DNA from 2 places in the Microbispora bryophytorum genome. Region 1 is predicted to be linked to the other one. Evidence: riboswitches for the same ligand, from Rfam matches in the RefSeq annotation. Region 1 holds a riboswitch; the other holds the start of a gene.
The links. A riboswitch is a leader RNA that binds a small molecule or an ion and turns the genes downstream of it on or off. The one in region 1 is predicted to bind glycine.

Region 1 (15,535 bases):
ACGAACCCCCAGATCAGACCGTGGGATGAGAGAAAGCCGGAGGTCCGCAGTGGCGGTCAGCAGCGGCGAGGGTAAGTCGGCCGGCCAGCACGACCCGGTTCGGCAGGCGGCGCGCGAGCGCGCCGGCGAACAGGGCCTGCTGTTCGACGAGCAGCCGACGGCGCTGCCTCAGGGCATCGGATACCGCGGGCCCACGGCGTGTGCCGCGGCCGGGATCACCTACCGGCAGCTCGACTACTGGGCCCGGACCGAGCTGGTGCTCCCGACGATAAGGGCCGCCCAGGGATCCGGGTCCCAGCGACTGTACAGCTTCCGCGACATCCTCGTCCTGAAGGTCGTCAAACGTCTTCTGGACACGGGGGTCTCCCTCCAGCAGATACGCACCGCCGTTCAGCATCTGCGCGACCGCGGCGTCAACGACCTGGCCCAGATCACCTTGATGAGCGACGGCGTGAGCGTCTACGAGTGCACGAGCGCCGACGAGGTGATCGATCTGCTGCAGGGCGGCCAGGGTGTGTTCGGCATCGCGCTCGGGCGGGTGTGGCGGGAGGTCGAGGGATCGCTGGCCGAGCTTCCGGGTGAGCGCGCGGAGGCCGCTCCGGATGCGGAGGGGGACCATCCGTCGGACGAGCTGGCCCGCCGGAGAAAGGCCCGCAGGACCGGCTGACGGATGCCCCGGCTATCACCGGGCTCGAACGGTCAGGCGCGCGCGCCGGGCCTGGCCGGTGGCAGGTCGAACTCGTCGTTACGCATACGCAGCAGGGCGACGGACGCGCCGGCGAAGCCCACGGCCGTGATCAGCAGGCCGATGCCCGACGCGGTGTGACCGGGCATGAACGGATGGGTGAACCCGCCGGCAGCGAGCAGAAGGCCCATCCAGGCCGGTGCCGCGCCGCCGCGCGATAGCGCGAGGCCGAGCAGTAGCAGGCCGACGACGATGCCCACGATGAACAGCAGGCTCGCCACCAGCTGTACGGGGTCGTCCTCGAGCGCGTTCTGAATCCTCGCCATGGTCGCCACGTCGAAGTGCCTGGTCACTGTCAGGTACGCCAGGTCGTCGCCGCCGCGGATCAAGGGGAAGCCGGCCAGGTCGCCGAGCAGCGCGAGGAGGACGCCCGCCGTGGTGAGCCTGGGAGCGCCGCGACGGGCCACCCAGGCCACGGCGAAGGTGGCCGGGATCAGCCCGACCAGGAACGGCAGGGCGAACCATCGGATCACGCCCGCGGCCTGCTCGTGGGCCGCGTACGCCGCGACCGTGGCCTCGAACGACTCGCCGCCGTCCACGGGGCTGAACAGGTAGTGGAGACCCATGCCGAGCATGGGGAGCGGAGCGACGACGGCGAGCAGCACCCGCCAGAAGCCGCGCACGTCCCGCGGCGGTTTCTGCGGGGTGGTGGCGGCGCGGGCGTCGATGGTCGGCTGCATGATGATCCTCCGAGAGTTCGGGAGCTGTCCGATCGAGTCCGAGGATGGGCGCGGACCGCTCCCTTCGTCGTGGGGGCATGGTCCCGATTCCGGTCCCATGCTCCCCGTGATCCGGGAGCACGCTCCTATGGCCGATGGGAGCGCCGGGGTCCGATGATGAGCGCATGGCAGTCAGGCGGGCCGGTCCGGTCGCGGTGCTCATCCTCACGGCCGTCGTGGTGGCGGCGGCGTGGGTGTCGTGGTTCCTCGGCGGGTTCACCTTCGCCGACGCGGCCGACGACTCCTACCTGCTGACCAACAGCGTCCAGGCGCTGACCTTCACCGCGTTCGGCGCGCTGGTGCTCGCCCACCGCCCCGGGCACCGCATCGGGCTGCTGTTCGTGGCGTACGGCGCCTGTTACACGCTGAGCGTGGCCTGCCTCGGGCTGATCACCGACGCGGTCGGGCTGCCGGAGGGGTGGGCGCGGGCGGTCGAGCTGTTCGGCATCACCGTGTGGATCCCGGCGCCGGCCGTCTGTCTTCCGCTGATCGTCCAGTTGTTTCCCGACGGCAGGCCGCTGTCGCGGCGCTGGCGGCCGCTGGCCGTCGCGACCCTCGCCGTCCTGCCGCTCACGCCCACCCTGACCCTGCCCGTGGTGGCCGGGCTGGCGGGGGACGGGCTGGCCATGGGGGAGCCGATGCTGCCCGTCGTCGCGGGTGAGGTCGCCCAGCGGCTGATTCCGGTGTTCGCCGCCGCCGACGCGCTGGTGCTGCTGGCCTCTGTCGGCGCGCTCGTCCTGCGCGTCCGCCGGTCCCGCGGGGTGCCACGGCTGCAGTTGATGTGGCTGCTGTGGGCGGTGGGACTGTTCGCCGCGCTCAACGCGCAGCGGATCGTGACGACCGACGGGCCGGTGTTGTTCCTGCTGACCCTGCCGCTGATCCCGGCCGCGGCCACGGTGGCGATCCTGCGCCACGGGTTGTACGACATCGAGCTGATCGTCAACCGGTCGCTGGTGTACGGGGTGCTCACGCTCGGCGTCGTGCTGGCCTACCTGGGCATCGTCGCGGGGCTGTCCGCGCTGGCGCGGGACCGGCTGTCGGCCACCCCGCTGATCGCGACCGCGGTCGTCGCGCTCGCCTTCGCGCCCGCCCGCTCGGCCGTACAGTCCGCGGTGGACCGGGTCATGTACGGCCAGCGCCGCGATCCTGCGGCGGCCGCCGCCCGGGTCGGCCTGCGGCTCGGCACCGGCCTGGACGGGGTCTTGCGTGCCGTGTGCGAGGCGCTGCGGCTGCCGTACGCCGCGGTCAGCTCCGACGGGCGGCTGGTCGCGACGTACGGCCGGGCGCCGCGGCTGCGGCACACCGTGCCGCTGGAGGTGGCCGGCGGGCCGCCCGCGGACCTGCTCGTCGGGCTGCGGGCGGGGGAGAGCCGGCTGTCCGGCGCGGACCGGCGGGCCCTGGGACTGCTGGCCGCCCCGGTCGGCCTGGCCCTGCAGGCGGTGCGTTTGTCGGAGCAACTGGGCGAGTCCCGCACGCGCATCGTGGCCGCGCGGGAGGAGGAACGCCGGCGACTGCGCCGCGATCTGCACGACGGCCTCGGCACCGTGCTCACCGCGGTGACGCTCAAGGCCGACGCGGCCCACAATCTGCGTCACACCGACCCCGAGCGGAGCGGGCGGCTCCTGCTCGACCTGCGCGCCGACCTGACTGCCGCGATCGCCGACATCCGCCGGCTCGTCTACGATCTGCGCCCGCCCGACCTCGACGAGCTCGGACTGCTGGGCGCGCTGCGCCAGCGCGCCCAGCAATCCTGGCGCCGCGAGCACGCCGGGTGCGTGGTCACGGTCGACGCCCCGGACGACCTGCCGCCGCTGCCCGCCGCGGTGGAGGTGGCCGCCTATCGCATCGCCACCGAGGCGGTCACCAACGCGCTGCGCCACGGCGGGGCGACGGCGTGCCGGGTCTCCCTGCGCGCCGATCACGCCCTGCACGTTGAGGTGAGCGACAGCGGCTCCGGGGGCGCCGGAGCGACGCCGCCCGCCGTGAGGTGCAGCTCACGCGCCCCGATGTCGTGGTCATGGACCTGCACATGCCGGGCGTCAACGGGGTGGAGGCCACCAGGGCCATCGTGCGCGCCGTGCCCGCCACCCGGGTGCTCGTGCTCACGATGTTCGAGGACGACGAGTCGGTGTTCGCGGCGATGCGCGCCGGAGCCTTCGGATACCTGGTCAAGGGCGCGAAGCAGGAGGAGATCGTCTGGGCGGTCCGCTCGGTCGCGGCCGGACACGCCGTCTTCGGCCCGAGCGTGGCTCGCCGGATCATCGACTTCTTCGCCGTCGGGGCCTCCCGCGCGCCGGCCCCGGAGCCCTTTCCCGAGCTCACCGCGCGTGAACGGGAGGTCCTCGACCTCATCGCGGCGGGACGGTCCAACCCCGCGATCGCCCGGCATCTGGCCATCAGCGGCAAGACGGTGAGCAACCACATCACCGCCATCTTCGCCAAGCTGGCGGTCGCCGACCGGGCCGAGGCCATCGTCCGCGCCCGCCAGGCCGGTCTCGGCGCCGATCTCGAGCAGGGTGCGAGTCGGGCCGATCCGGGGTAGCCGGTAGAGTGGGAACGGCCGACGACCTCGTGCGGGAGAGACCCCTGGCATTTCAGGGGCGCCGAAGGAGCAAACCTCCCCGGAATCTCTCAGGCATCCGTACCGCACGGACGAGGCGACTCTGAAAAGCAGGCCCGCCGGCCAGGCGGCGCCTCACCGAAGGGGAAAGCCGGGCTCGACGGCCCGGTGAAGCTCTCAGGTCCGATGACAGAGGGGGAGACCGCTTCACGACCGGCCGCGCCACCCAGGGCGCCGGACGGTCGCCGCAGGTCTCGACCCGCCCAGGAGGCCCCTGTCATGACCGATCGGTCCACACTTCGCGATCTTTCCGCTCCGCCCTTCGCCACCCGTCATATCGGCCCCTCCGAGGCCGGCCGCGCCCGGATGCTGGAGGCCGTCGGCTACGAGTCGGTGGCCGACCTGCTCGCCGTGGCCGTGCCCGAGGCCATCCGCACGCGCGGCCCGCTGAACCTGCCCGCGGCGGTGGGGGAGGCCGAGGCCCTGGCCGAGCTGCGCGCCCTCGCCGGCCGCAACCGGGTGCTGACTCCGATGATCGGCCTCGGATACCACGACACGATCACCCCGGGTGTCGTCCTCCGCAACGTGCTGGAGAACCCCGGGTGGTACACGGCGTACACGCCCTACCAGCCGGAGATCTCACAGGGGCGGCTGGAGGCGCTGCTGAACTTCCAGACGGTCGTGTCGGACCTCACCGGCCTCGACGTCGCCGGTGCGTCCCTGCTCGACGAGGCGACGGCCGCGGCCGAGGCGATGACGCTGGCGCGGCGGGCGAGCAAGGCGAAGACCGACGTGTTCGTGGTGGACGCCGACGCGCTGCCGCAGACCAAGGCCGTGCTGGCGACCCGCGCCGAGCCGCTCGGCATCACGCTGGTGGAGTCCGACCTCGCCGGTGAGCTGCCCGAGTGCTTCGGGGTCCTCGTCCAGTATCCGGGCGCGAGCGGCCGGGTGGCGTCCTTCCACGCGGTCGCCGAGCGGGCGCACGCCCAGGGGGCGCTGCTGGTGGCCGCGGCCGACCTGCTGGCGCTGACCCTGTTGGAGCCTCCGGGCGAGCAGGGCGCCGACATCGCCGTCGGCTCCTCTCAGCGCTTCGGTGTCCCGCTGGGCTACGGCGGCCCCCACGCCGCGTACATGGCCGTCCGCGAGGGCCTGCAGCGGCAGATGCCGGGCCGCCTGGTCGGCGTCTCGGTGGATGCCGACGGCCGCACGGCCTACCGGCTGGCCCTGCAGACCCGCGAGCAGCACATCCGGCGGGAGAAGGCCACCAGCAACATCTGCACCGCGCAGGTCCTGCTCGCCGTCATGGCCTCGATGTACGCCGTCTACCACGGCCCGGACGGTCTCAGGAGGATCGCCCAGCGGGCGCACCGGTACGCGGCCGTCCTGGCAGCCGGGCTGCGCGAGGGCGGCGTGGAGGTCGTCCACGACGAGTTCTTCGACACCGTGCTCGCCCGCGTGCCCGGCCGGGCCGCCGAGGTCGTGGCCGCCGCCGCGGAGCGGGGCGTGAACCTGCGCCTGGCCGGCGACGACCACGTCGGCGTCGCCTGCGACGAGAAGACCACCACGGACCACCTGCGGGCGGTCTGGGCGGCGTTCGGCGCGCCCGACCTCGTGGTCGAGGACCTCGACCGGGTGACCTCCGACGCGTTTCCGGCCGACCTCCACCGGACCTCGGACTTCCTCACCCACCCGGTGTTCCACTCCCACCGGTCCGAGACGGCGATGCTGCGCTACCTGCGGCGGCTGCAGGACAAGGACATCGCGCTCGACCGCTCGATGATCCCGCTGGGCTCCTGCACGATGAAGCTCAACGCGACCACCGAGATGGAGCCCATCACCTGGCCGGAGTTCGCGTCCATCCACCCGTTCGCGCCGGTGGAGCAGGCCGAGGGGTACGCCGAGCTGATCGCGACGCTGGAGGGCTGGCTGGCCGAGGTCACCGGCTACGACCGGGTGTCGATCCAGCCGAACGCGGGCTCCCAGGGCGAGTTCGCCGGGCTGCTGGCCATCAGGTCCTACCATCGCTCCAGGGGCGAGGGTAGCCGCGACGTGTGCCTCATCCCGTCCTCCGCGCACGGCACCAACGCCGCCAGCGCCGTCATGGCGGGCATGCGGGTCGTCGTGGTGGCCTGCGACGAAAGCGGCAACGTCGACCTGGCCGATCTCGCCGTCAAGATCGGCAAGCACCGCGACGCGCTCGCCGCGATCATGGTGACCTACCCGTCCACCCACGGGGTGTACGAGGAGACGATCGTCGAGATCTGCGAGCGGGTGCACGAGGCCGGCGGGCAGGTCTACGTCGACGGGGCCAACCTCAACGCGCTGGTGGGCCTGGCCAAGCTGGGCGAGTTCGGCGCGGACGTCTCCCACCTGAACCTGCACAAGACCTTCTGCATCCCGCACGGCGGCGGTGGTCCCGGCGTCGGCCCGGTCGCGGTCAAGGCCCACCTCGCCGAGCACCTGCCGGCGCACGTCTCGGCCGCGCCGTACGGCTCGGCGGGCATCCTGCCGATCTCGTGGGCGTACGTCAGGATGATGGGCGCCGACGGGCTGCGGCAGGCCACCGAGCAGGCGATCCTGTCGGCCAACTACCTGGCCCGGCGGCTGTCGCCGCACTACCCGGTGCTCTACACCGGCAAGGACGGCCTCGTCGCCCACGAGTGCATCGTCGACCTTCGCCAGATCACCAAGGAGACCGGCGTCACGGTGGACGACGTGGCCAAGCGGCTGATCGACTACGGCTTCCACGCGCCCACGATGTCGTTCCCCGTCGCCGGCACGCTCATGATCGAGCCGACCGAGAGCGAGGACCTGGCCGAGCTCGACCGCTTCGCCGACGCGATGATCGCCATCCGGGGCGAGATCGCGAAGGTGGCGTCGGGAGAGTACGACGCGACCGACAACCCGCTCCGCAACGCTCCGCACACGGCCGAGTGCCTCACCGTCGGCGAGTGGACCCACCCGTACTCGCGGGCGGTGGCCGCCTACCCGGTTCCCGGCCTGCGCGACGACAAGTACTGGTCGCCGGTGCGCCGCATCGACCAGGCGTACGGCGACCGCAACCTCGTCTGCTCCTGCCCGCCCCTGGAGGCCTACGAGGACTGATCAGTTGGGTATGTCGGCCCCGCCCGGCGGCCGGTCTCGTTAAGATCGCGGTGATCGTTTCTCATCACCTGCGACCATGCGAGGCCCCTGTATGACGGCCATCGATTCCGGGCGGCGGTCCGACCGGCTCGACCACGCGCGCCGGCTCGCCGAAGGCGGCGACCTCGACGGCGCGGCCGCGATCTTCGCGGAACTCGCCGCGGACGAGGACGCGCCGGACCGCGGCGAGGCCGGCGAGGGTCTGTCCGTCGTGGTCGAGCGGATGGCCGAGCGGCTGCTGGAGGACGGCGAGCCCGAGCGGGCCGCCGACGTCCTGCTTGAGGCGCTGTCGGTCAGCGCGGTGGCCGACCCGGCGCGGCTGCGGGTGCTGCTCGGCATGGCGCACCTGGAGATGGCGTGCGCGCAGTTCGCCGGAGCCGTGGAGGACAGCCGTCAGGAGGGGGCCGACGCCGGCACCGGCGCGCTCGCGATCGAACTGCTGGCCCGCACGCTGCCGCTGCGGGGCCGCGACGCCGACGCGGAGACCGTGTGGCGCTACGGCCTCGACCATCCCGATCCCGCGCTCGCCGAGCAGGTGCTGCTGCGCCTGGGCCGGGACGTCCGTCCCGGGATGGAGGCCGGCGCGGCCGGCTGAGGACGCTCAGCCGGCGGCGGTGAACCGACGGGCCGGATGTCAGCGCCCGGACGTCAGCGCCCGGACGTCAGCGCCCGGACGTCAGCGCTGGGAGCGGCGGCTGACGGCGTAGGCGAAGTTGACCGCGATGATCCCGCCCCAGGACAGGAGCAGGCCCGGGAGGTTCGCGTTTCCCACCGCGATCCCGGTCAGGGGGATGCCCAGGGCCAGCGACCCCATGGCCACGCCCACGGCGCCGTCCCTCTGCTTGACCACGGGGCCGGGCGGCTGGTGACGCAGCTGGGCCGCCACCTCGTTGCGTATTCGTGCGGCGATCTCGACGTCGAGCTTGTCGAGGAACGAGTCCACCAGCGCGTCCTCGTACTCGGGGCCGAGGTCACGACGGGCCGCCATGACGGCGCGCAGGTCCTCGCGGGTCGAGGAGGCCGCCGACGGCGGAGGAAGCGGCGGAGGAACGGGGCGCCCGGTCGCGGGCGGCGGCTGCTGCGATGTGATGTCCGTCACTGTGACATTCTGGCCCCTTCCGCGGGGGCGTGCCATCCTCCGATCGGAGGGTCGTGTCCTCCTGCTCCGGTCGGACCCGCTACCGTCGCCCGCATGGAGATCGAGACCCCGCACGGCCGTGCTCTGGCCGAGGTGGACGAGGCGGCCGATCCCCGGCTGCTGCTGGTCCTGACCCACGGGTCCGGGGGAGGTGTGGACGCCCCCGACCTGCTCGCCGTACGGGACGCGGTGCTGGCGATCGGGGGGACCGTCGCACGGGTGACCCAGCCCTTCCGGCTGCGCGGCGCGCGTGCGCCGGGGTCGGCGGTCAAGCAGGACGAGGCGTGGCTGTCGATCGTCGCCGCGCTTCGTGAGCGCCACCCGGACCTGCCGCTCGTCCAAGGCGGGCGCAGCAACGGCGCGCGGGTCGCCTGCCGCACCGCGCGCGCCGTCGGAGCCGAGGCGGTGGTGGCGCTCGCGTTCCCGCTCCACCCGCCGGGCAAGCCGGAACGCTCACGGGCGGAAGAACTACGGCAGGCGGGGATCCCCGTGCTCGTGGTCAGCGGAGATCGGGATCCGTTCGGCGTGCCGGACGAGAAGGACGCCGCACGTCTCGTGGTCCTCCCCGGGGAGGGGCACGAGTTCAAAAAGGACCCCGCCCGGGTGGGCGAGGTGGTGGCCCGGTGGCTGCTTTCGCCTAAGCGGCGCTGATGGCCATGTCGGTGGGGCGGTGCGGGGCGATGACGCCGCCGTCGGGCAGCAGCTCGCCGGTGTCCTCGAACAGCACGACGCCGTTGCAGAGCAGGCTCCAGCCCTGCTCTGGGTGACAGGCTATCGTGCGGGCGGCTTCTCGGTCCTTTGCATCCGCGCTGGGACAGGCCGGTTCATGAGGGCACATCGCCGGGGCTCCGTGTCTTATCGTTCGCTCTTGTTTGTCTTCCGGGTGCCCGTGGGGTATGACGCACACCACACTGGACTCCACCAGTTTGCGGCTCGGCCGCATCCGTACGACATAGTCCGTTCGGAGCATTTCCGCCGGTCGGGCAGGGGACCCGACCGCACCCCGAGCAGGCTCGCGCACACTGATGTGACCTAGTACACAAGAATGCCCCATTGGCGGCACCGGTCGGGCCTCGACACGCCGACGGTCGGGTAACCGAGATGTCACAGATTCCGGTCGGCGGACACGACCGATGCGGACCGACCGGAAATTCCAGGGGCTCAGCCGCCGAGGCCCGCGACCAGCGCGTCGAGGCCGTGCTCGAAGTCGCGCTCGCCCTCGGCGGTGCGCGCGTCGCGCACCTCGGCGTCCGGATCCGCCCACCCCGACTGCTGAACCTCCACCGCCACGCTGCCGAAGACGTAGGCGCGCAGCGCGCGGACCGCTCCGGCCGGGTCGCCCGCCCCCGACTCGCGCAACTGCTCGATCTGCTCCGTGATCGCGATGAGGGCCGACCCCTTCGGCGGCTTGGTCAGGGCCAGCGACAGCACGCCGGGGTGTTCGAGCAGCGCGGCACGGCTCGCGCGGGCCCAGGCGCGCGCCCTGTCCTGCCAGGTGGCGGCGGTGGCCGGATCGACCTGCACGGTCGTGACGTGCTCGGCGAGGGCGTCCATCAGCGCCTCCTTGCCCCGCGGCAGGTGGTGGTAGATCGCCATGGCCTCCACCTGGAGGGCGTCGCCGAGCCGGCGCATGGTCAGCCGGCGCAGGCCCTGGCCGTCGGCGATGTGCAGGGCGGCGTCGATGATCCGCTCGCGGGACAGGGGGACGGGTGGTCGCTTGGCAGGCACACGATCATGCTGCCATACTGATCCTTACTATGTAAAGGGGGGCGCACCCTGCGGTGCGGGTGCCCGCGCGGAGCGCGTACGCTACGGACTGCGACGCGAGTTCGATTGCGCGCGTCCGATCGCGCGAGTTCGATACCGAAGGGGCTGACGATGGCGTTTTTCCGTCCGCGGGTGAGCCGGGAGGCGGAGGTCCGCTACCACGCGGATCTGGAGATCCGGAAGGACTTCGACCACGTGCTGGAGAAGGTCCGGGTGGCGCAGCGGCGGTTCCAGGAGGCGAAGGCGGCGGGCGCGCCGCTCCCTGAGCTGCGTGAGGCGGCCCTGGGCTTCGACGCCGCCCTGACCGAGGGGCTGCGCGCGGCGGAGGCGGGCCAGCGCGCCACTTTCGGCGTGAAGTCCTACGACAGCAGGATCGCCCGGCGCAAGGCGAAGGCCACCCCCGACGGCGCGCTGTGGACCGACGAGGTGAACCGTCTGCGCACGCTGCGCGAGGCGCACCGCCTCAGCGGCATCCCGCGGGTGCCCCGCGCCTCCAAGACGGGCGACCCCGCCCGCCTGACCCCGCGCGACGTGCGCAAGGGCCTGGCCGCCGCCGGCCACTGAGCGCACGCAGCAGTACGGCCCGCACCCCCAGGGGTGCGGACCGTACGAGTATCCGGATCAGCCGGCCCGAATCTCAGCCGGCCAGAATCTCAGCTGGCCCGAATGTCAGCTAGCCCAGTCGAGCAGCGGGCGGGTGTTGCTCGGGTGGCGCAGCTTGGACAGCGACTCCTTCTCAAGCTGGCGGATCCGCTCACGGGTCAGGCCCAGGTGCTTGCCGATCTCGTCCAGCGTGTGCGGCTTGCCGTCGGCCAGGCCGAAGCGCAGGCTCATGATCTTGGCCTCGCGCGGCGACAGGTTGCTCAGCACGCCCTTGAGTTGCTCGGCCAGCAGCTGACGGTCCACGACCTCGGACGCCTCGGGGGAGTCGACGTCCTCGATGAGGTCGCCGATACGCGTCTCGCCGTCCTCGCCGATGGTCGAGTCGAGGCTGATCGGCTGCCGGCTGGTGCGCAGCAGCTCCTCGATCTGGTCCGGAGTCTTGTCCAGCTCGGCGGCCAGCTCCTCCGGCGTGGGCTCCCGGCCGAGCCGCTGGTGCATGTCACGCTCGACGCGCGACAGCTTCGACAGCATCTCCAGCACGTGGACGGGCAGCCGGATCGTCCGGGCCGAGTCGGCGAAGCCGCGCTGGATGGCCTGCCGGATCCACCACATGGCGTACGTCGAGAACTTGTAGCCCTTGGTGTAGTCGAACTTCTCGACGGCGCGGATCAGGCCGAGGTTGCCCTCCTGCACGACGTCGAGCAGGGCCATGCCCCGGTCGGTGTACTTCTTGGCCACCGAGACGACCAGGCGGAGGTTGGCCTCCAGCATGTGGTCCTTGGCCCGCCGGCCGTCCTCGATGACCCACTCCAGGTCCTCGCGCACGTGCGGGGGCAGGTGCTCGCCGTTATCGAGCCCGGTCTCCAGCTTGTACTCGGCGTACAGCCCGGCCTCGATCCGCTTGGCCAGCTCCACCTCCTGGGCGGCGGTGAGCAGGGTGCGGCGGCCGATGGACTTCAGGTAGGTGTGGACCGAGTCGCCCATGACCGAGGAGGTGTCGTCGAGGTCGAGCGTCCCGCCGTCCTCCACCTCGGCCTCGTCGGCCTGCGGCTCCTCGTCGTGCGGCTCCTCGGCGGCGGCCTTGGCCGTCTTCTTCGCCGCGCTCCTGGCGGCCGGCCCGTTCTTCGCGGCCTGCGCCGCGGCCTGGGCGGCCCGGCGGGACTTCCTGGCCGGCGTCGCGGGGGGAGCCCCCGCGCCCGTCTCGGCTGCCGCCTCGGTCTGCGCGACCGGCTCGCTGTCCGGGCCGCTGTCCGGGCCGCTGTCGGCGGCCAGGTTCACGCCCGCCTCCGTGAGCTCGCGCAGAATCGAGCGGCCCTCGACGGGGCTGACGCCGGCCTTGGCGAAGGCCTCGCGCAGCTCCGGCAGGGAAAGGCGACCCTGTGCGCGGCCTCGCTCCAAGAGCAGGTCGAGCGTCGTCGGGGTCGCCTCGCGCTCGGGCGAGGCCGCCACGGCGGTCCGGGGCATGAGGACACCTCCTCCTTGCGGAGTTCATGGTTGGTTCGCGGTCTGATGCTTGCGATCGGGGCGCGGCGTCCGGCGGCTCAGCGCACCAGTATCAATAACGCTCTCGTGCCCGGTTTGTTCCCTCACCTCGCGGGGGAGGTTGTCAGGTTCGCCCGGATGGGCCGTTCAGTTGGGGATGATGCTGACGCTGACCTGGGGCACCGGCAGGGGATTCGCCCCCTGGATGCGCTCGTCTGTCCAATAGTCGGCGACCCCGTCCGGGTCGTCCGTGAGCTCCTTCAGCACCACGTCGGGGTCGACCTCGGATCCGGACCGCGGCCCGGTGGGGTCGTCGTGGCCGGGATCGCCGGGGGAGACCTCGACCGAGCTCCCGTGGCCGCCCGCCGCCGGGCCGAGCTTGGCGGCGGGGGCGTCGCCCACCTTCGCGACGTCGTCCAGGCGGCCGGCGAAGGCGGCGGCCGTGACCGACGCCCCGCCCACGATGACGACGCCGACGAGCACGGCGGAGGCCATCATCTTGTGGGCCGGCGTGAGGCGGATCGGTTGCATGCGGCGTCCCCTTCCCCCTGCTCTTACAGACGCACGAAGGTCATCCGCGGTTCCGGTTCTTGAGTTCGACCATATCGGGTTTGCCGTTCGGCAGGAGCGGTATCCGGGACACCAACTCGACGGCGCGCGGCGCGGCGTAGGCGGGCAGCCGCTCCTTGGCGAACGCCCTCAGCTCGCCGAGCGTGACCTCGCCGCCATCGCGGGGGACCACGACGGCGACCAGGATCTCGCCCCACTCGGGGTCGTGCCGGCCCACCACAACGACGTCGCGTACGGCCGGATGCCCGGCCAGGACCTCGGCGACCGAGCCGGCCACGACCTTGCGGCCGCCGGTGTTGATCACGTCGTCGGCCCGGCCCAGCACGGTGAGCCGTCCGTCCTCGATCGAGCCCAGGTCGGAGGTGACGAACCAGCCGCCCTCGAAGGGCCGCTCCTCGCGCAGGCGGTAACCCGAGAACAGCACCGGGCCCGCGATCCGCACCCGTCCATCGCCGCCGATCTTGACCTCGACTCCGTCGAGCGGCAGGCCGTCGTACACGCAGCCGCCGCTCGTCTCGCTGGAGCCGTACGTGGTGACGATCCTGGCCCCCGCCGCGCGGGCCTCGGCCAGCAGGCCCTGGGGGGCGGCGGCCCCGCCGAGCAGGATCGTGCCGAAGGCCGCCACATCGGCTCCCGCGTCCAGCATCCGCCGCAGCTGGGTGGGGACCAGCGAGACGTGGTCCGCCCCGCTCGTGGCGACCTCGCCGGGGGAGAAACGCGCGTGGACGATCGGCTCGGTGCCGCACAGCAGCGACCGGACGAGCACCTGCGCGCCCGAGATGTGCGACGGCGGCAGGCAGCACAACCAGCGGTCGCCCTCGCGGGCTCCGAGCCTGGCCAGCGAGGCGCGGGCCGAGGCGAGCAGCGCCTCGGCCGTCAGTTCGACCCCCTTCGGGGCGCCGGTGGAGCCGGAGGTCGCGATGATCAGCGCGGCGTCGGACGGCTCACCGTCCGGCTCGCGCCGCACGCCGTCGGCGGTGACGACGTGGGTGGGGCGCAGCGCCTCAAGCGTCGCCTCGAGCGCGGGTCGCGGCAGGTCGGGCGACAGCGGCAGCACGGCGGGGCCGTCGCCGGTCAGGGCCTGCCGTACGGCGTCGGACAGAGCGGGCCCCGGAGGCAGGACGAGGGCGTGCACGGGTCGCTGTCTTGGGCGGTGTCCTGGACGGCTGAGCACGGTCGTAAGGTTAGTCCCGGCGCCTGATTGAGGACGACGCCTGGTTGGTGACGACGCCTGGTTGATGACGATAGGAGCGGGTGTGACGAGCGGGGTCGACTGGAAGCGGTCGGGCGAGTACGAGGACATCATCTACGAGACCGCGGAGGGGATGGCGAAGATCACCATCAACCGCCCCGAGCGGCACAACGCCTTCCGGCCCACGACCTTGTTCGAGCTCCGCGAGGCCTTCAACCGGGCTCAGGAGGACACCGAGGTCGGTGTGATCATCTTCACCGGAGCCGGGGACAGGGCGTTCTGCTCCGGCGGCGACCAGAAGATCCGCGGCGACGACGGCTACGTGGACGACAAGACCCACGGCATCGGCCGGCTCAACGTCCTGGACCTGCAGGTGCAGATCCGCCGCTGCCCCAAGCCGGTCATCGCCATGGTGGCGGGCTACGCCATCGGCGGCGGCCACGTGCTGCACGTCTGCTGCGACCTGACGATCGCCGCCGACAACGCGAAGTTCGGCCAGACCGGCCCCAAGGTGGGCTCGTTCGACGGGGGATACGGCTCCTGGCTGCTCGCCGAGACCGTCGGCCTCAAGCGGGCCCGCGAGATCTGGTACCTGTGCCGTCAGTACGACGCCCAGACCGCGCTCCAGTGGGGCCTGGTCAACGCGGTGGTGCCGTTGGAGCGCCTGGAGGAGGAGACCGTCCAGTGGGCCCGCGAGCTGCTGGAGAAGTCGCCTCTCGCGCTGCGCATGCTCAAGGGCGCGCTCAACGCGGTGACCGACGGCGCGGCCGGCATGCAGCAGTTCGCCGGCGACGCGACGCTCATCTACTACATGAGCGAGGAGGCCCAGGAGGGCCGCGACGCGTTCAAGGAGAAGCGCAAGCCGGACTTCTCGAAGTTCCCCCGCCGCCCGTAGAGGGCCGCGCGATGACGGGGGCCTCTCCGTTTTGCCGTACGCTTGCGGCTCCGAGAACGGGAGGAGACGGGCGGGTGGACAGGAACCGGGCCGGCCGGGGCGTTCTGGGGGCGCGGCAGTGAACCCGGCGACCGCTCTTTCGACCGTCCTGATCGACGAACTGGTGCGCTGCGGGGTCACCGACGTGGTGCTCGCCCCGGGCTCCCGGTCCGCGCCGCTGGCGCTCGCCGCGCACGCCGAGTCGCGGGTGCGGCTGCACGTGCGCTTCGACGAGCGTTCGGCCTCGTACCTCGCGCTCGGCCTGGCCAAGCGGTCCGAGCGGCCGGTGGCCCTGATCTGCACCTCGGGCACGGCGGCGGCCAACTTCCACCCCGCCGTGATCGAGGCGTCCGAGTCGGGCGTTCCGCTGCTCCTGCTGACCGCCGACCGGCCGCCCGAGCTGCGCGGCACCGGTGCCAACCAGACGATCGACCAGGTCAAGCTGTACGGCTCGGCCGTGCGCTGGTTCGCCGAGGTCGGGGTGCCCGAGGAGCGGCCGGGCCAGGTGGCCTACTGGCGGTCGCTGGTGTGCCGGGCCTGCCAGCGCGCCGCCGGGCCGCCGGACCCCGGGCCCGTCCACCTCAACGTGGCCTTCCGCGAGCCGCTGATCCCCGACGGCGACGCGAGCTGGTGCGAGCCGCTGGACGGCGGCGCCTCCGGCGCGTGGTTCCGGGCACGGGT
Region 2 (15,535 bases), on a different contig from region 1:
TCGAGGTTGCCGGTCGGCTCGTCGGCGAAGATCACCTGGGGCTTGCTGATGAGCGCCCGCGCCACGGCGACGCGCTGCTGCTGGCCGCCCGACAGCTCGCCCGGCTTGTGCCCGAGCCGGTCCCGCAGGCCGACCGTCTCGATCACGCGGTCGAACAACGCCTGGTCGGCCTGGCGGCCCGCGATCTCCAAGGGGAGCAGGATGTTCTGCTCGGCCGTCAGCGTCGGCAGCAGGTTGAACGCCTGAAAGATGAAACCCACGCGCTCGCGCCGCAGGAGCGTGAGCTGCTTGTCGTTCAGACCGGTGATCTCGACGTCGCCGATGATCACCTGTCCGTCCGTCACGGTGTCCAATCCGGCCAGACAGTGCATCAGGGTGGACTTGCCGGAGCCGGACGGCCCCATGATCGCCGTGAACGCCTCCGCGGCGAAGCCGACATCGATGCCGCGCAGCGCGTGCACCGCCGCGTCGCCCTCGCCGTACACCTTCGTCAGTCCCCGCGCGACGACGGCGGCGCGAACCTGGGTTGTTGTGGTCATGACGCCACGCTATGGCCGTGATCAGGGCGTTTCCTCCGCCTCGCGGACGTCCTCGGAGTGCGGCCACGGGACGGCCCCGCCGGGACGTGTGCGACTTGTGAGGTAGGCCGGACTCAGCCCCGTGGATGATCGGGGGCGACCGCGCCGGTCTCGTACGCGTAGACGACCACCTGGGCCCGGTCGCGCAGCCCCAGCTTGGCCAGGATGCGGCCGAGGTGGGTCTTCACGGTCGCCTCCGCGAGATGCAGGCGCGCCGCGATCTCGGAGTTCGACAGGCCGCGGGCCACGTGGACCATCACCTCCCGCTCCCGCGCCGTCAGCACCCCCGCGTCCTGCCGCCGCGCGTCCCCCTCCGGCAGGAGCACGGCGAAGCGGTCGAGCAGGCGGCGGGTCGTGCTCGGCGCCACCACCGCGTCCCCCGAGTGGACCGACCGGATCGCGTTGATCAGCTCGGCCGGCGGCACGTCCTTCAGCAGGAACCCCGCCGCTCCCGCCTTGATCGCGGCGAACGCGTACTCGTCGAGGTCGAACGTCGTCAGGATCAGCACCTTGGGGCCGTCCGGCGCCGCACAGATCACGCGGGCCGCCTCCACGCCGTCCATCCGCGGCATGCGGACGTCCATGAGGACCACGTCCGCCTCGACCGTGCGCAGCGCCTCGACGGCCGCCAGCCCGTTCGCCGCCTCGCCCACGACCTCGATGTCCGGCTGCGCCCCGAGGACCATCCGGAACCCGGTCCGCACCAGTTCCTGGTCGTCCACCAGCATGACGCGTATCACTGCCGCTCCGCTCGTCGTCACCGTGATCCCCGTAACCGTACGCGGCCGGGGGACAGCCGGGTCCCCGCGCTCCTGGGAAGGCCGGTCCCCACGCTCCTGGGAAGGCCGGTTCCCACGCTCGGGGGAGGGCCGGTCACCGTGGCGGAGGGACGGTGGCGTCGGGTCACGCGGCCACCCCGACGGGAATCCGGACGACTACCCGGAACCCACCGCCCGGCCGGGGAGCCGCCTGGACGCTTCCGCCGTACATCGCCGCCCTCTCCCGCATGCCGATCAGCCCGTGCCCGCCGACCAGTCGTGGCGCCGCGGCGCCCCTGCCGTCGTCGCTGATCCTCAGCTCGATCTCGCCCCCGCCGTACGTCATCTCCACCCAGGCCCGCGCGCCCGGACCGCCGTGCTTGAGCACGTTCGTCAGCGCCTCCTGCACGATCCGGTAGACGGCGAGCTGCTCACCCTCCGGCAGGGTGGGGGCGGTGCCGGACACGGTGAACTCCGTCGGCAGCCCCGAATCCCTGACCTGCCCGATCAGGTCGCCGAGCTGGGCGACGCCGGGCTGTGGAGCGTACTCCTCCGCCGGGCTGCCGGCGTCCTGCCGCAGCACGCCCACCAGCCTGCGCATCTCGGTCAGCGCCTGCCGCCCGGTCGCCGAGATCGCCTGCAGCGCGCGCCGCGCCTGCTCCGGGTCGCCGTCGATGGCGTATCCCGCGCCGTCGGCCTGGACGACCATCACGCTGACGTTGTGCGCGACCACATCGTGCAGCTCGCGGGCGATACGGGCGCGCTCGGCCGAGGCGGCGATGCGCGCCTGCTGGTCGCGCTCCCGCTCGGCCCGCTCGGCGCGTTCGACCAGGCCCTCCACATAGCGGCGGCGGGTGTTGGCGTAGATCCCGGCGAGCCAGACGGCGACGATGAAGGCCGAAGACGACAGCCACGCCCGCCCGGCCTCGGGAGTCCAGCGGATCATCGCCAGCAGCAGCCCGAGCTCCGCGACCGCCCCGGCGGCCAGCGCCCACCGGAGCGTGCGGCGCGAGACGACGTTGTACAGCGCGACGAGGACCGCGATGTTGGCGGGCAGGACGACGACGTTGAGCAGCCACTGGACGAAGCTGACGATGGCGACCACCGCGAACACCTCACGGGGGTGGTCGCGGCGCCACACCAGCGGAACGATGAGCGCGGCCGACAGCAGCAGCAGCCCGGGCACGCCGACCTGCCGTGCCCCGAACGGGCTGGACCGGCTGAAGACCTCGACGCTGATCAGGCTCAACAACGCCAGTGGAGAGACCGTGAGCGTGTCCACGAGCTTGCTGTGGCGCCGGGTCCAGGCGCGCATTCTGCCGAACACGTACCCAACCATACGTATCGGCTGCTCAGGAAGGGCTCACCCTTGCGGCGGATACGGCGGTACGACTCAGGTCGCAGCCGCCCGCCGCGTTTACGCCGTTCTTACGGATCTCGGCGCATGCTTGCTTCCGGGAACGCTTCTGTGAAGCGGGTAAAGGGAGATTTGGATGGCGGATCAGGACGCGGCGCCGCGCGGCGCAGGGGACGAGTCGCGCGGCCCGCGCCCGGAGCCGGAAACGCGGTCGGAAACGGAGCCGGAGACGGAGCCGGAGATGGGGTCGGCCGGGCCGAGTGAGCCGGCCGCGACCAGCGGATCGGCTGAGCCCGCTACGCCGGGCGCACCCGTGTCGGCCGGGCCGGCCGGTGCTGGGCCGGCCACATCCGCGCCGACCGGATCCACGTCGCCGACCGGATTTACGTCGCCGAACGGGCCGACCGCGCCGAATGGGCCCACCGCGCCGAACGGGCCGACCGCGCCCACCGCGCCACTGTCACCTCGGAACAATCCCACATCACCCTGGACCAGCCCGTTGAACATGCCCGGGGCCGCAGGGGCGGGCTCGCCCTGGTCCGGTCCCGGTAGCAGGCCCGGATCGGGATCCGTGGGCGCGCCCCCGCCCGGCAGCGGGTATGCCTTCGGCCCCGGTGGCGCGGGATGGAACGCGCCGGGCTGGCAGGACCTGCGGCCACGGTTCGCGTCCGCCCCGCGGCCCGGCGTCCCCGCGCGCCTGGCGGCCCGGCGTCCCCGCGGACACGCCGGGCAACTCGTCGCCGTCGGCGTCGCGTCCGCGATCGTCGGAGCGCTCCTCGGCGGTGGCGTCGTGGCCGTCACCAGCATGATCTGGGACCGGGCGGGCGCGGGGACGAGCTGGGACGGCGGAGGCGACCGGCAGCGTTTCTTCCCTCCAGGCAACGGTCAGGACGCGCCGCAGTCCCAGGACGGCCTGCCGCCCTGGTGCAGGCAGACCGACGCCGGAGTGCGCTGCCAGGCGCCCGGCTGAGACTTCCTTCCGGAGATCCCACAGGTGCGTGCCGGCGGAGGGGCCGGCGCGCACCTACGGGTGCCGCCGGACTCCCATGGCGGTCACTCCCGCTCGCTCTGAGCGCGGAGCAGCGCGATCGCCGTCCGGATCGCCGCGGTCCGCGAGCGCGCTTCGCCGGTGGACACGAACCACTCCAGGAAGGACAGATCGTCGGCCCCGAGCATCAGGTTCAACTTCGCGAGCGCTGGCCGCTCGGAATTCGATGACTTCCGAGTTCTCGAATGATCTCGCGGCTCGCCATTGTCATTTGAATCGCAGTGGGGTCGACGAGATTCGAACTCGCGCTGTACGGTACCTAAAACCGTTGCCTCTGCCGATTGGGCTACGACCCCTTTTCCTCTTCCTTTGCCTGCGAAATTCTCTGTTTGAGAATGGCAGTTAGGGCAAAGGAACTGCAGGTTCTCTTTTCTGTTGTCCAGCCAATTGCCGTTGATGTGGTCGATGTGCAATGTCAGCGGCCGACCCTGCCAGGCGCCGCCTATCCTACAGTCTGCGCAGACGTATGGGACTCCTACTTCCCGCAGCGCCCGCCTGAGCTTGCGAGGCTTCTCACGACCGGATCCCGGAGGCATCAGCACGAGGATCTCCACAGGCAGGTATCGCCGGGGCGTCCGTGCGCCCTTGTTCGGAGAGGGCCCGCCGAAGTGGGATGTGTCGATGCCGAAGTGCTTGAGGCGGCGACTGATGTGGGCGTGGGCGCCGCCCGACCACGGGATGCCGAGGTGGCGCAGCACGTCGGCGATGCTGCTCGCGCCGGCGGCCGCGGCGGCGAGCAATTCAGGGGTGTACTTGTACTTCGCCATGCCCCGGAATTTATCGGCCGCCGCCGACAATTCCGGGAGCGCGACGAAAGGAATATTTCAGGAAATCCCCAGCTCTTTCGTGAGCCGGGCGACGTGACCGGTGGCCTTCACGTTGTAGAGGGCCTTCTCGATCTTTCCGTCGGGGTCGACGACGAATGTGGAGCGGATGACGCCCATCACGGTCTTGCCGTAGTTCGTCTTCTCGCCGTACGCGCCGTACGCCTTGTGCACGTCCAGACCGGTGTCGGACAGCAGCGGGAAGGTCAGCGCGTCGCGCTCGCGGAACTGCCGCAGCTTGGCGGGCTTGTCCTTGGAAACGCCCAGCACCACGAAGCCCTGCTCGGTCAGCGCGCCGAGGTTGTCGCGGAAGTCGCAGGCCTGCTTGGTGCACCCGGGGGTCATCGCCGCCGGGTAGAAGTACAGGATGACCCGCCTGCCGCGGAACGACTCCAGCGAGACCTCGTTGTCGTCGGCGTCGGTCAGGGTGAAGTCCGGCGCGGCGTCGCCGGGCTGGAGCTTGCTCATCTCGTCCTCCGGAAAAAGGTGACCCGCGGCGTTCGGCGGGCAAGCGTCCACCAAACTACCGGCTCAGCCCCTGTGCGGGGCGACCGCCGGACCTGGCAGACTGATCACACACGAATACCACAGGAGGGGGATCGCATGGCGGACACCGATCCCGATGCGCTGGAACGGAAGATCGAGCGCACGCGGGCGGAGCTCGCTCGCACGGTCGACGCCATCGCGGACCGGGTGAGCCCGAAGCGGGTCGCGGAGCGTGGCGTCGAGAAGGCGAAGGCCAACGCGCGTGACTTCGTCACGTCCGTGGAGGACATGGTCCTGGGGCCGCGCACGTACGCCCCGGCCGACGGCGAGGGCGAGCAGCCCGCGGAGTATCCGGCGCCCGGCATCGCCCCGGTGCTGATCGGGATCGGCGTGGTCGTCGTCGTGGGCGCGGCCGTCGTGCTGCTGCGCCGCCGCTCCCGCCGCTCCCGCTGACCCGCCGCCCGACGACGCCGCCATGACGCGGTTCACGGCGGCGTTCGCGTCCCCGCGGGAACGATCACGAGGCCGGGCCCGCGGTCACAGGAAGGTCCTGCCCTCGCCGCGGTAGGTCGGGACCTCCTCGGCCACCCGGTCGCCCTCCACGAGGTGCAAGGCGGCGAAGCGCTCGCACAGCTCCCCGGCCTTCGCGTGGCGGAACCAGACGCGGTCGCCGAGGCGGAGGTCGGTCGCGGCCTCGCCCAGAAGCGGCGTCTGCACCTCGCCCGCCCCCTCGTCCGAGTGATACCTGAGCCCCGCCGGCAGGTACGGCTGGGGCAGCCGGGTGGGCCCGGGGGCCCCGGAGGCGGGATAGCCCCCTCCGAGCACGGTCACGACGTCGGGAGCCGGCTTGCGCACGACGGGCAGGGCGAACAGCGCCGCCGGACGGCCGGTGAAGCCCCGGTAGAAGTCGAACAGCCGGGGATGGAAGAATCCCGAGCCCGCCGCGACCTCGGTGATCGCCCGCTCGGCGACGGTCTTCTCGATGCTTCCCGTTCCGCCGCCGTTGACGAACTCCAGGTCGGCGACCTGGCGCAGGGCCTGCACGATCCGGCCGCGCCGCACGATCAGCTCGCGGCGCGACCGCTCCTGCATCCAGCGCACCGCTCGGCCGTACGGTCCCGGAACGTCGTCGCCCATCCCCGCGATCTGGGCCTCGTACGCCATGAGCCCGGTCAGCCGCACGCCGGGACGCTTGGCGATGTGAGCGGCGATCTCGGCGGCCTGCTCGGGCTCGCGGATCGGCGAGCGCAGCGCGCCCGCCCGGAACGCGCCGCCGAGGGTCACGAACCCCGCGTCGATGTCCAGGCAGACCCGGATCCGGTGGGGGAGTCGCAGGCTCTCGATGAGGTCGAGGTGCTCGGGCGAGTCCACCATGACGGTGATCTCCCGTGCCGCCACCTCGTCCGATCCGAGGGCGCGCAGCGCGGTCCTGTCCGCGGTGGGGTAGGCCACGAGCACGTCCCGCAGGCCGGTGGAGACCAGCCACAGCGCCTCGGGCAGCGTGAAGGCCATGACGCCGGAGACGCCGTCCATGGCCAGGATCCGTTCGAGCACGGCCCGGCAGCGGATCGACTTGCTGGCCACCCGGATCGGCTTGCCCCGGGCCCGGCGCACCATGGTGGCCGCGTTCGACCGGAGCGCGTCCATGTCGAGGACGGCGAAGGGCGGCTCAAGGTGGGCCGTCGCCTGGTCGAGACGCTGTCGGTCGTCCATGGGCGCAGCCTAGTACGGCGCCGCCCGGAAACACATGAGCGCGGTTCACGTTAACCGGGCCCGGGCAAAAACTCCGCAGTGGCGCCGCCATGATCGCGCAAGGCGGCGGGTGACCCGCCCGTCCCGTCACCGCTCCGTGTACCCATGGTGAGGTGACTACCGAGCGGACCCGGCACGGTGAGCGGGAAGGGTGAACGGCTGATGAGCGTCGTGCAGGGAATCCTGGCGGGTTCGTCGGCGAGGAGCGAGCAGGGCGCCGGAAGCGACTCGGGCGCCAAGGGCACCAAGGGTGGCAGCGGCGGCAAGGGCGCCAGGGGCGCGGATGTCGAGGGCGCCGGAAGCGACACAGGCGACACAGGCGACAGGGGCGCTGCGGCGGGCCGGCGGAGCGCGGTACGCGTCCTGCGGCCGGCCCGGACTCCGGCCGCTGTCATGGTCGCCGTGGTGATCGCCCTGCTCGGCTGGGTGCTCACCGCCGTGGTCGTCGCCGTCATGCTTGGCATGCTGCCGCCCTGGCGGCTGCCGTCCCGGCTGCTGAACCTCACGACGGGCGACCCGGTCGTCCCCGCCGCCGCGATCGGCATGGTCGTGTGCGGGGCGGGACTGGTGGCCCTCGCGCTCGTTCCCGGCCGTCCCCGGCTCATGCCCCTGGAATGCCGGGATCCGCTGCTCGCGATGGGACTGACCCGCGCCGGTCTGCGCCGGACGCTCGCCGCCTCGGCCCGTGAGGTCGAGCACGTCCGGCGGGCCGGCGTCCACATCCTCCGCAGGCGGATCGAGGTCGCCGTGGTGGCCGACGCGGACACGACCGGCGCCCTGCTGCGCGAGGTCGGCGCGGCGGTCGGGGACCGGCTGTCGGGCCTCGGCGTCCGGTCCCGCCAGGAGGTGGTCGTACGGCTGCGCAGGAGAGGGGGCTGAGGTGCGTCCGCGTTGGGGAAACCGCGTCGGGCTCCTGCTGGTGGGCCTCGCGCTGGTCGCGGGGGGTCTCGGCCTGCTGACCGCCGTGCGCGGGCGGCCGGGCGTGGCCCTGATCGACGCGAGCGTGGCCGACGGGAGGGTGGCCGACGGGAAGCCGTGGGCGCTGCCCCTGCTGGCCGGGGCGGCCATGGTGCTCGCGCTGGTCGCGACCCGCTGGCTCTTCCTGGCGCTCGGCTGGGGCCGGGTCGGCAGCCGCACCGGCGCCGGCATCGCCATGCTCGGCGTGGCGCTGAAGGGGATCGACGGGATCGGCCACATCTCGGTCAGGCTCGTACGCGACGGCAGGGTGCGGATTTCGGTGTCGCTGCGGCGGTCGGCCGACGTGCGGCAGGTGATCAGGCGGCTGGACGAGTCGGCGATCTCACGCGTTCGCCGCGCGGTCGGCCGCGACGACGCGCTTGCGGTCGTTCGCCTGCATGTCCGCCGCCGCTGACCGCCTCCCTGACCCCCTCCCTGACCGCCCCCCTGATCTGCCCTCTGATTTGTCCCCTGATCTGCCCTCCGCGCGCCACGGCGCGGCGGTCGCGCCCGTGCCGAGGGCGAGCCCGGCGGCCAGGCAGGCGAGCGGCACGACGGGCACCACATAGCGGTGGTCGAAGGCGGCGATCAGGGGCGGCAGCAGAAGCAGGGCCGCCGCCGCGGCCCAGGGCAGCAGCGCCGACCACCGCCTGGTCACCAGCCCGGCGAGCCCGGCCAGCAGGATCGCCGCCAGCAGCGGCCCGCGCAGGAAGCCCTGCTCCTGGTAGGCGCGCAGCCATCCCGCGAACGGCTCGACCACCTTCGTGTCCCCGGAGCTTCCCTGGTAGGCGGTGGTCAGCTCACCGGCCGTACGGCCGCCGGAGGCCACCTTGGAGGTGAACGGCTTCACCGAGGCGGGGAACACGTACGCGCTCTGCGTACCCGGGGCGGGGTAGACCTTCCGGTCCCATTCGAACGCCCACATGGCGTCGTGCAGCCCGGTCGCCAGGAAGTCGAGGGGCTGGCTGCGGATCGCCAGCGAGGCGAACTCGCTCGCCAGCCGGTCCTTGTCCTTCTTCACCCGCTGGATGGGCGAGTCGGCGGCCCAGATGTAGGCGGGCGCGGCGAGCCGGGGCCCCGACGGGCACAGCACCGCCAGTTCCTTCGGCGGCTTCATGACCGAGCAGTCGGCGAAGGTCATCGTGCGCGACCACAGCCACGTGCTGCTGCCGCCCATCCCGTACGACCCGTGGGCGTCGTGGAACCAGACGGCGTACCCGCCGAGCACGGCGGACGCGGCGGCGAGTCCGGCGAGGGCGGTCCTCCAGCGTCCGGCGAACAGCACCGGCAGCAGCGCCAGCGCGATCAGGGGCAGCCCGAGGGTGCGGGTGACCGTGGCGCATCCGAGCAGCAGCAGCGCCGCGACGACGGACCACGCGCCCGGGCGAGGGCGCCACAACAGGATCGTCACGGCGGCCACGACCAGTGCGGTGAACAGCAGGTCCGCCATGATGAGGTGTTCGAGCTGGATCTGGTGGACGTCGAGCAGCACCGGCGCCGCCGCCAGCGCCGCTCCCCAGCCCGGCAGCCGTGTCCGCCGGCGCAGCACCGCGTAGACGCAGACGGCCATGCCGAGACCGAGCAGGTGCTGGACGATCACGACGGCGGTGATACTTCCCAGCGGGCTCAGCGCCGCCAGGAACAGCGAGTAGCCGGACGGCCGCGAGGGCAGCGGCCGCAGGTCGAGGGCCGAGCTGAGGTAGGCGAAGGAATCGGCCCAGAACCACAACGCGGGCCGGTAGCCGAGCACGGCGAGCGCGCGCAGTGCGACGCCCGCGACCAGCACGACCAGGAACGCCCGATGCGGGCGCAGCGCCTCGCGCCACCTCACGTGACGGCCCTCCTCCTCGCCGGGGAAGTCACCACCTTATTGGCTCCGGCCGACGTTCTGCCCGCGTGCATGATCACGAACGGTTCCACGGCAGGTGAGGTGGGTGCTCGCCGATTTTCTGCATGATCACGAAGGGTTCCGGTGCAGGTGAGGGGCATCGCCTGCGACAAATTACAAGATCACGGCGGGGGTGGGGGGTCAGCACTCGATGACGTTGACGGCGAGGCCGCCGCGCGAGGTCTCCTTGTATTTGTCGAGCATGTCCCTGCCGGTGTCGCGCATCGTCTTGATCGCCTTGTCCAGCGACACGAAGTGGCGGCCGTCGCCGCGCAGCGCGATGCGGGCGGCGGCGATCGCCTTGATCGAGGCGACGGCGTTGCGCTCGATGCACGGGATCTGGACGAGCCCGCCGATCGGGTCGCAGGTCAGGCCGAGGTTGTGCTCGATGCCGATCTCGGCGGCGTTCTCGACCTGCTCCGGCGTCCCGCCGAGCGCCTCGGTGAGGCCCGCCGCCGCCATCGAGCAGGCCGAGCCGACCTCGCCCTGGCAGCCCACCTCCGCGCCGGAGATGGAGGCGTTCTCCTTGAACAGCACGCCGATCGCGCCCGCGGTGAGAAGGAAACGGACGACGCCGTCCTCACCGGAACCCGGGAGGAAACGCATGTAGTACGACAGAACGGCCGGGACGATACCGGCGGCGCCGTTGGTCGGCGCGGTGACGATCCGGCCGCCCGCGGCGTTCTCCTCGTTGACGGCCAGCGCGAACAGCGTGACCCAGTCCATCGCCCGCAGCGGGTCGGTCCCGTCGGTTTCACCCTGCAGCCGCCGGTGCAGCTGGTGGGCCCGGCGGCGAACCTTGAGGCCGCCCGGCAGGACGCCCTCGCGGCTGGTGCCGCGCCGTACGCACTCGGCCATGACCGCCCACAGGTGCAGCAGGCGATCCCGGATCTCCTCCTCCGTACGGCCGAAGGCCTTCTCGTTCTCCATCATCAGGCCGGAGATCGACAGGCCGGTCTCCGCGCAGTGCGCGAGCAGTTCGTGCGCGGTCGTGAAGGCGTACGGCAGCGCCGTGTCATCGGGCTTGATCCGGTCGGCGCCGGTGGCGTTCTCGTCCACCACGAAGCCGCCGCCGACCGAGTAGTACACCTTCTCGCGCAGCACCGCGTCGCCGGCGTACGCCGTGAACCGCATGCCGTTCGGGTGGTGGGGGAGCGACAGCCTGCGCTCGAAGACGAGGTGCTCGCCGACCACGAACGGGATCTCCTGCACGCCGTACAGGGTGACCGTGCCGCTCGCCCGCATCGCCGCCAGTCGTTCGTCGACGGTGTCGACGTCGACCAGTTCGGGCTTGTCGCCGGACAGGCCCAGCAGGACCGCCTTGTCACTGCCGTGGCCCTTGCCGGTCAGCCCGAGCGAGCCGTACAGGACGGCCTCGACCCGGGTGACCTTCTCCAGCAGCCCGTCCCGGTGCAGCCCGCGGGCGAACCTGTGCGCCGCCGCCATCGGGCCGCCCGTGTGCGAGCTGGACGGCCCGATCCCCACCTTGAACAGGTCGAAGACGCTGATCGCCATTGACCGTCGCCTTTCACACGTCTCCGGTGGCCGTCAGGACTCGCCGGAGGTCAGCGCGGTGTACTCCGCGGCCGACAGCAGGTCGTCCGGCTCCTGCTCCACGCGCACGCGGAACAGCCAGCCCTCGCCGTACGGGTCGGAGTTGACCAGCGAGGGGTCGTCCACGACGGCGGGGTTGATCTCGACGACCTCACCGCCGACCGGCGCGAAGATGTCGCTCACGGACTTGGTGGACTCCACCTCGCCGACCGTGTCGCCGGCCGCGACCGTCGAGCCGGCCTCCGCGTGCACCTCCACGAAAACCACGTCGCCGAGCTGCTCGGCGGCGTACGCGGTGATGCCCACCGTCACGGTGAGGCCGTCCTCGATCCCGGCCACCCACTCGTGTTCCTTGGTGTAGCTCAGGTCGTCCGGAATGGTGCTCACTTGCTCCTCCTGTAGAAAGGCAGATCGACGACGTCGACCGGTTCTTGGCTGCCCCGGATGTCCACGGCCAGGCCACCCTTGTCCAGGGCGCCCTCGTCGACGTACGCCATGGCGATCGGGCGGCCGAGGGACTGCGACGGAGCGCCGCTGGTCACCTCGCCGACGACGGCGCCCTCCCGGGTGACGGGGTAGCCGTGGCGGGGCACGCGGCGGCCGAGCGCGGCGAGCCCGACCAGGCGCCGCCTGGTGCCGTTCTCCGCTGCCCGTTCGAGGGCGGCCTTGCCCACGAAGTCGCCGGGTTTGTCGAAGCGGACGACCCGGCCGAGGCCGGCGTCGAACGGCGTGATCGCGGCGCTCAGCTCGTTGCCGTAGAGCGGCATGCCGGCTTCCAGGCGCAGCGTGTCGCGGGCCGAGAGCCCTGCGGGGACGAGCCCGGCGTCCTTGCCCGCCTCGGCGAGGGCGTTCCACAGCGGCACGGCGTGCTCGTTCGCCACGAAGAGCTCGAAGCCGTCCTCGCCGGTGTATCCGGTGCGCGCGATCAGGGCGGGCGCGCCCGCGACGACGCCGGGGACGATGGCGTAGTACTTCAGATCGTCGAGGTCGGCGTCGGTCAGCGCGGCCAGGATCCCGGCGGCGCGCGGGCCCTGCACGGCGACCAGCGCGTACTCGTCCGACCGGTCGGTCACCCGCGCGTCGTGGCCGCGGACGCGGTCGGCGAGCTCACGGGCGACGAGGGCGTAGTTGGAGGCGTTGGCGACGACCATGTACCGGTCCTCGTCGAGGCGGTAGACGATGAGATCGTCGAGGATGCCGCCGGTCTCGTTCACGATCATCGTGTAGCGGGCGCGGCCGGGCGCGAGGACGCTGAGGTGGCCCACGAGGGCGCGGTCGAGCGCCTCGCCCGCCTGTGCGCCGACGACGAAGATCTCTCCCATGTGGGACAGGTCGAACAGCCCCGCGGCCGTGCGCACCGCGTTGTGCTCGGCCGACTCACTGCCGTAACGCAGGGGCATCTGCCAGCCCGCGAAGTCGGTCAGGGTCGCGCCCAGACTTTCGTGGACCCCGCGCAGCGGGGTGGATCGGGACATGCGCACCTCGGAAGGACGGATGCTGCGTTTGACATCGGGCATCCTCCCCCTCTGTCATCGGCGCCTGAGAGCTTCGTCCGATCTTTACCGGACTTTCACCTTCGGCGAGGCCTTCCGGCCTTCTTTCCAGAGGTCACCTGGCCCGCACGGTCCTTTGCCTTGAGAGGTTCGCGGGGAGGGCTTGCTCCTTCAGGGGCCCTGACCGGATGCCAGGACGCTCTCCCGCGCGGGATCACTGGTGTCCTGCAAGCCTAGTGGTTCGCCGCCATCCCCGTAACCGGCAGGTTCGCCCCGATTTCCCCGATCGGGGTATCCGGTCCTCGCGGGGCTCTCGTCACGACCTGCGATCGCACTCGCGTGACGGCCGATGCGCCGCGCACAGACGCGTCAGAGCGGACGGAAGGTCGTCGCCGGTGAGGATCCGCTGGTGGAGGGCCTGGGTGTCGGGGGACGGCTCGGTGCCGAGGCGGTCGACCAGGGTCCGGCGCAGTCGCTGATAGGACGCCGAGGCGTCGTGGGTGCGGCCCGAGCGATGCAGCGCCAGCATGAGCTGCCGGTGCGGCCGTTCGCGCAGCGGGTGGCGCCGTGCCCACTGCGCCAGGCCGCCGACGATCTCGTGATGGTGCCCGAGCGCCAGCCGTACGTCGAAGAGGTCTTCGGTCACCGCGCGCCGGTCCTCGTCGAGCCGTTCGGCCCAGGCGGACAGCTCGTCCACGTGCCGCATCGCGGGCAGGGCGTCGCCCCGCCAGAGGCTCAGCGCGTTCTCGAACATCCTCGCCGCATTGTGGTAATCGCCATTCTCGCGAGCGATTCTGGCCTGTTCCGCGAAATGGTTGAATACTGCAGCATCCACGGATCCCGACGGGACGGAAAGAAGGTAGCCGCCGTCCAGGGTGTGCAGCGGAGAAATGTCGGGGTCGCGCGGCGAGAGGCGTCGCCGCACCTGTGCGATGTAGGTGGTAAGATTCCGCGGCGCTGATTTAGTGGGGCGGCCATTCCACAACAGATCGATGAGCCGGTCCCGGTGAACCGCGATATTGGGATTGAGCAGGAACAATGCGAGGAGTTGCCGGTGCCTCGGAGCGAGCCCGGCGATGACATCCCCTGAAGGTTTCATGGCCAGGAACGGTCCGAGCACGGCGTAAAACACGGTTCCCCTCGCATGAAAGCAGCGTGAACGCGCCGACGATGCGGCTTTGATCGCCATTTGACCATATCTCTCCCCGGCGGCTTTCGTCAAAAATACGCCGTTTCTATGTCGGCCGCTGCGGAACCCCATAAACTCCGCTCTCGCGGCCGCAATGCCCTGCCCCGTGCGCGCCGATACGCCCGATAACCCAAATGAAATCGGTTTCAGATCATGCTCTCGCCGACTGTCCATGCCGGCGGAGTGAGAGTGCGACGCCGATTACGCGATGGTCAATGATCGATTCCGGCGCTCACCGGGTCGTCGCGGCGCCGCCTCCGGCCGCGGGAGCAGGCCGGGAGCACGCGGGGCCCGGCCTCGGTGCGCCGGGCGGGTGGCCGGGCCGCTCAAGCGCGATCGGACCGCTCAAGCGCGACCGGGGCGACGCCGGCCGGCGGCGGTGACCAGGGCGTGGAACAGCGGGCCGTCCTCGTCGGCCTCCGGGTGCCACTGGACGGCCAGGGCGAACGCCGCGTCCGTGACCGCGACGGCCTCGATCGTGTCGTCGTCGGAGCGGGCGGTGACCTCCAGCCCGCCGGCCAGGCGGTCGATCGCCTGGTGGTGATAGTGGGCGGGGGTGAGGTCCTCGCCGCCGTAGATCTCGGCCAACCCCGGCGAGAGCCGTACAGGGAGGCGGCCGAACGTCCCGGGGGCGGGGGAGTGGGCGGTGTGCCCGACCACGTCGGGCAGGTGCTGGTGGAGGGTGCCGCCCAGCGCCACGTTGAGCACCTGCAGGCCCCGGCAGATGCCGAGGAACGGCAGGCCGGTGCGCAGGGCGGCCTCCATCAGCCCGAACTCCGCCTCGTCGCGGAACTCCCGGACATATCCGGTCTGTTCGGCGGGCGGCGCGCCGTAGCGGGCGGGGTCGATGTCGCCCCCGCCCGCGATGATCAGCCCGTCCAGCCGCCCGGCCAGCGCGGCCGGCTCCCCGGCGGGCGGCAGGATGACCGGCTGGCCGCCCGCCCGCGCGATGTGGTCGACGTACATGTACGGCAGCAGCGCCGCCGTCATCTCCCAGACGGTGAACCTCGCCGGCTCGACGTAGCACGTCACGCCGATCACGGGACGAGCCATGGGCTTACCCCTTACAGCGGAGTGACGTACGCGCCGGAGATGCCGCCGTCGACCAGGAACTCCGAGGCGGTGATGAACGACGCGTCGTCGGAGGCGAGGAACGCGACCGCCGCGGCGATCTCCTCGGCCCGGGCGAAGCGGCCGATCGGCACGTGGACCAGGCGGCGCTGGGCGCGCTCGGGGTCCTTGGCGAACAGCTCCCGCAGCAGCGGGGTGTCCACCGGTCCGGGGCACAGCGCGTTGACCCGGATGCCCTCGCGGGCGAACTGGACGCCCAGCTCCCGGCTCATCGCGAGCACGCCGCCCTTGGAGGCGGTGTAGGAGATCTGCGAGGTGGCCGAGCCCATCACCGCGACGAACGACGCGGTGTTGATGATCGAGCCCTTGCCCTGCCGCTGCATGTACGGGATGGCGTGCCTGCAGCACAGGTAGACGCTGGTGAGGTTGACCTCCTGCACCCGGCGCCAGGCGTCGATGCCGGTCTCCAGGATGGAGTCGTCGTCCGGCGGCGAGATGCCCGCGTTGTTGAACGCGATGTCGACGCTGCCGAACTCCTCGAACGCGGTCCGGTACATCCGGGCCACGTCGTCCTCGTTCG

Region 2: it holds a riboswitch for glycine, as region 1 does, so the genes downstream of both, gcvT (glycine cleavage system aminomethyltransferase GcvT) here and gcvP (aminomethyl-transferring glycine dehydrogenase) in region 1, are expected to answer to the same signal.

The regions. Positions count from the first base shown of each region.
Region 1 covers NZ_JBICTF010000005.1:173,072-188,606, forward strand. The annotation lists gene ACGFIB_RS18140 (MerR family transcriptional regulator) at 50-667, shown strand; gene ACGFIB_RS18145 (hypothetical protein) at 700-1,425, opposite strand; partial or broken gene ACGFIB_RS18150 (histidine kinase) at 2,589-3,155, shown strand; gene ACGFIB_RS18155 (LuxR C-terminal-related transcriptional regulator) at 3,494-4,006, shown strand; glycine riboswitch at 4,029-4,121, shown strand; gene gcvP (aminomethyl-transferring glycine dehydrogenase) at 4,304-7,129, shown strand; gene ACGFIB_RS18165 (hypothetical protein) at 7,221-7,763, shown strand; gene ACGFIB_RS18170 (hypothetical protein) at 7,845-8,267, opposite strand; gene ACGFIB_RS18175 (alpha/beta hydrolase family protein) at 8,361-8,957, shown strand; gene ACGFIB_RS18180 (DUF5999 family protein) at 8,944-9,144, opposite strand; gene ACGFIB_RS18185 (TetR/AcrR family transcriptional regulator C-terminal domain-containing protein) at 9,468-10,034, opposite strand; gene ACGFIB_RS18190 (hypothetical protein) at 10,185-10,637, shown strand; gene ACGFIB_RS18195 (RNA polymerase sigma factor) at 10,743-12,140, opposite strand; gene ACGFIB_RS18200 (hypothetical protein) at 12,306-12,689, opposite strand; gene ACGFIB_RS18205 (AMP-binding protein) at 12,730-13,863, opposite strand; gene menB (1,4-dihydroxy-2-naphthoyl-CoA synthase) at 13,985-14,815, shown strand; gene menD (2-succinyl-5-enolpyruvyl-6-hydroxy-3-cyclohexene-1-carboxylic-acid synthase) at 14,934-15,535, shown strand, end outside.
Region 2 covers NZ_JBICTF010000009.1:32,047-47,581, reverse strand. The annotation lists gene ACGFIB_RS27635 (ABC transporter ATP-binding protein) at 1-539, opposite strand, end outside; gene ACGFIB_RS27630 (response regulator transcription factor) at 653-1,318, opposite strand; gene ACGFIB_RS27625 (sensor histidine kinase) at 1,482-2,663, opposite strand; gene ACGFIB_RS27620 (hypothetical protein) at 2,838-3,143, opposite strand; gene ACGFIB_RS27615 (hypothetical protein) at 3,265-3,663, shown strand; gene ACGFIB_RS27610 (hypothetical protein) at 3,747-3,869, opposite strand; tRNA gene ACGFIB_RS27605 (tRNA-Leu) at 3,964-4,037, opposite strand; partial or broken gene ACGFIB_RS27600 (HNH endonuclease signature motif containing protein) at 4,074-4,277, opposite strand; gene bcp (thioredoxin-dependent thiol peroxidase) at 4,566-5,033, opposite strand; gene ACGFIB_RS27590 (DUF3618 domain-containing protein) at 5,169-5,504, shown strand; gene ACGFIB_RS27585 (amino acid deaminase/aldolase) at 5,589-6,764, opposite strand; gene ACGFIB_RS27580 (DUF6286 domain-containing protein) at 6,966-7,682, shown strand; gene ACGFIB_RS27575 (hypothetical protein) at 7,684-8,175, shown strand; gene ACGFIB_RS27570 (hypothetical protein) at 8,104-9,591, opposite strand; gene ACGFIB_RS27565 (L-serine ammonia-lyase) at 9,790-11,163, opposite strand; gene gcvH (glycine cleavage system protein GcvH) at 11,197-11,589, opposite strand; gene gcvT (glycine cleavage system aminomethyltransferase GcvT) at 11,586-12,677, opposite strand; glycine riboswitch at 12,719-12,814, opposite strand; glycine riboswitch at 12,815-12,912, opposite strand; gene ACGFIB_RS27550 (AfsR/SARP family transcriptional regulator) at 13,012-13,884, opposite strand; gene ACGFIB_RS27545 (gamma-glutamyl-gamma-aminobutyrate hydrolase family protein) at 14,230-14,937, opposite strand; gene ACGFIB_RS27540 (3-oxoacyl-ACP reductase) at 14,949-15,535, opposite strand, start outside.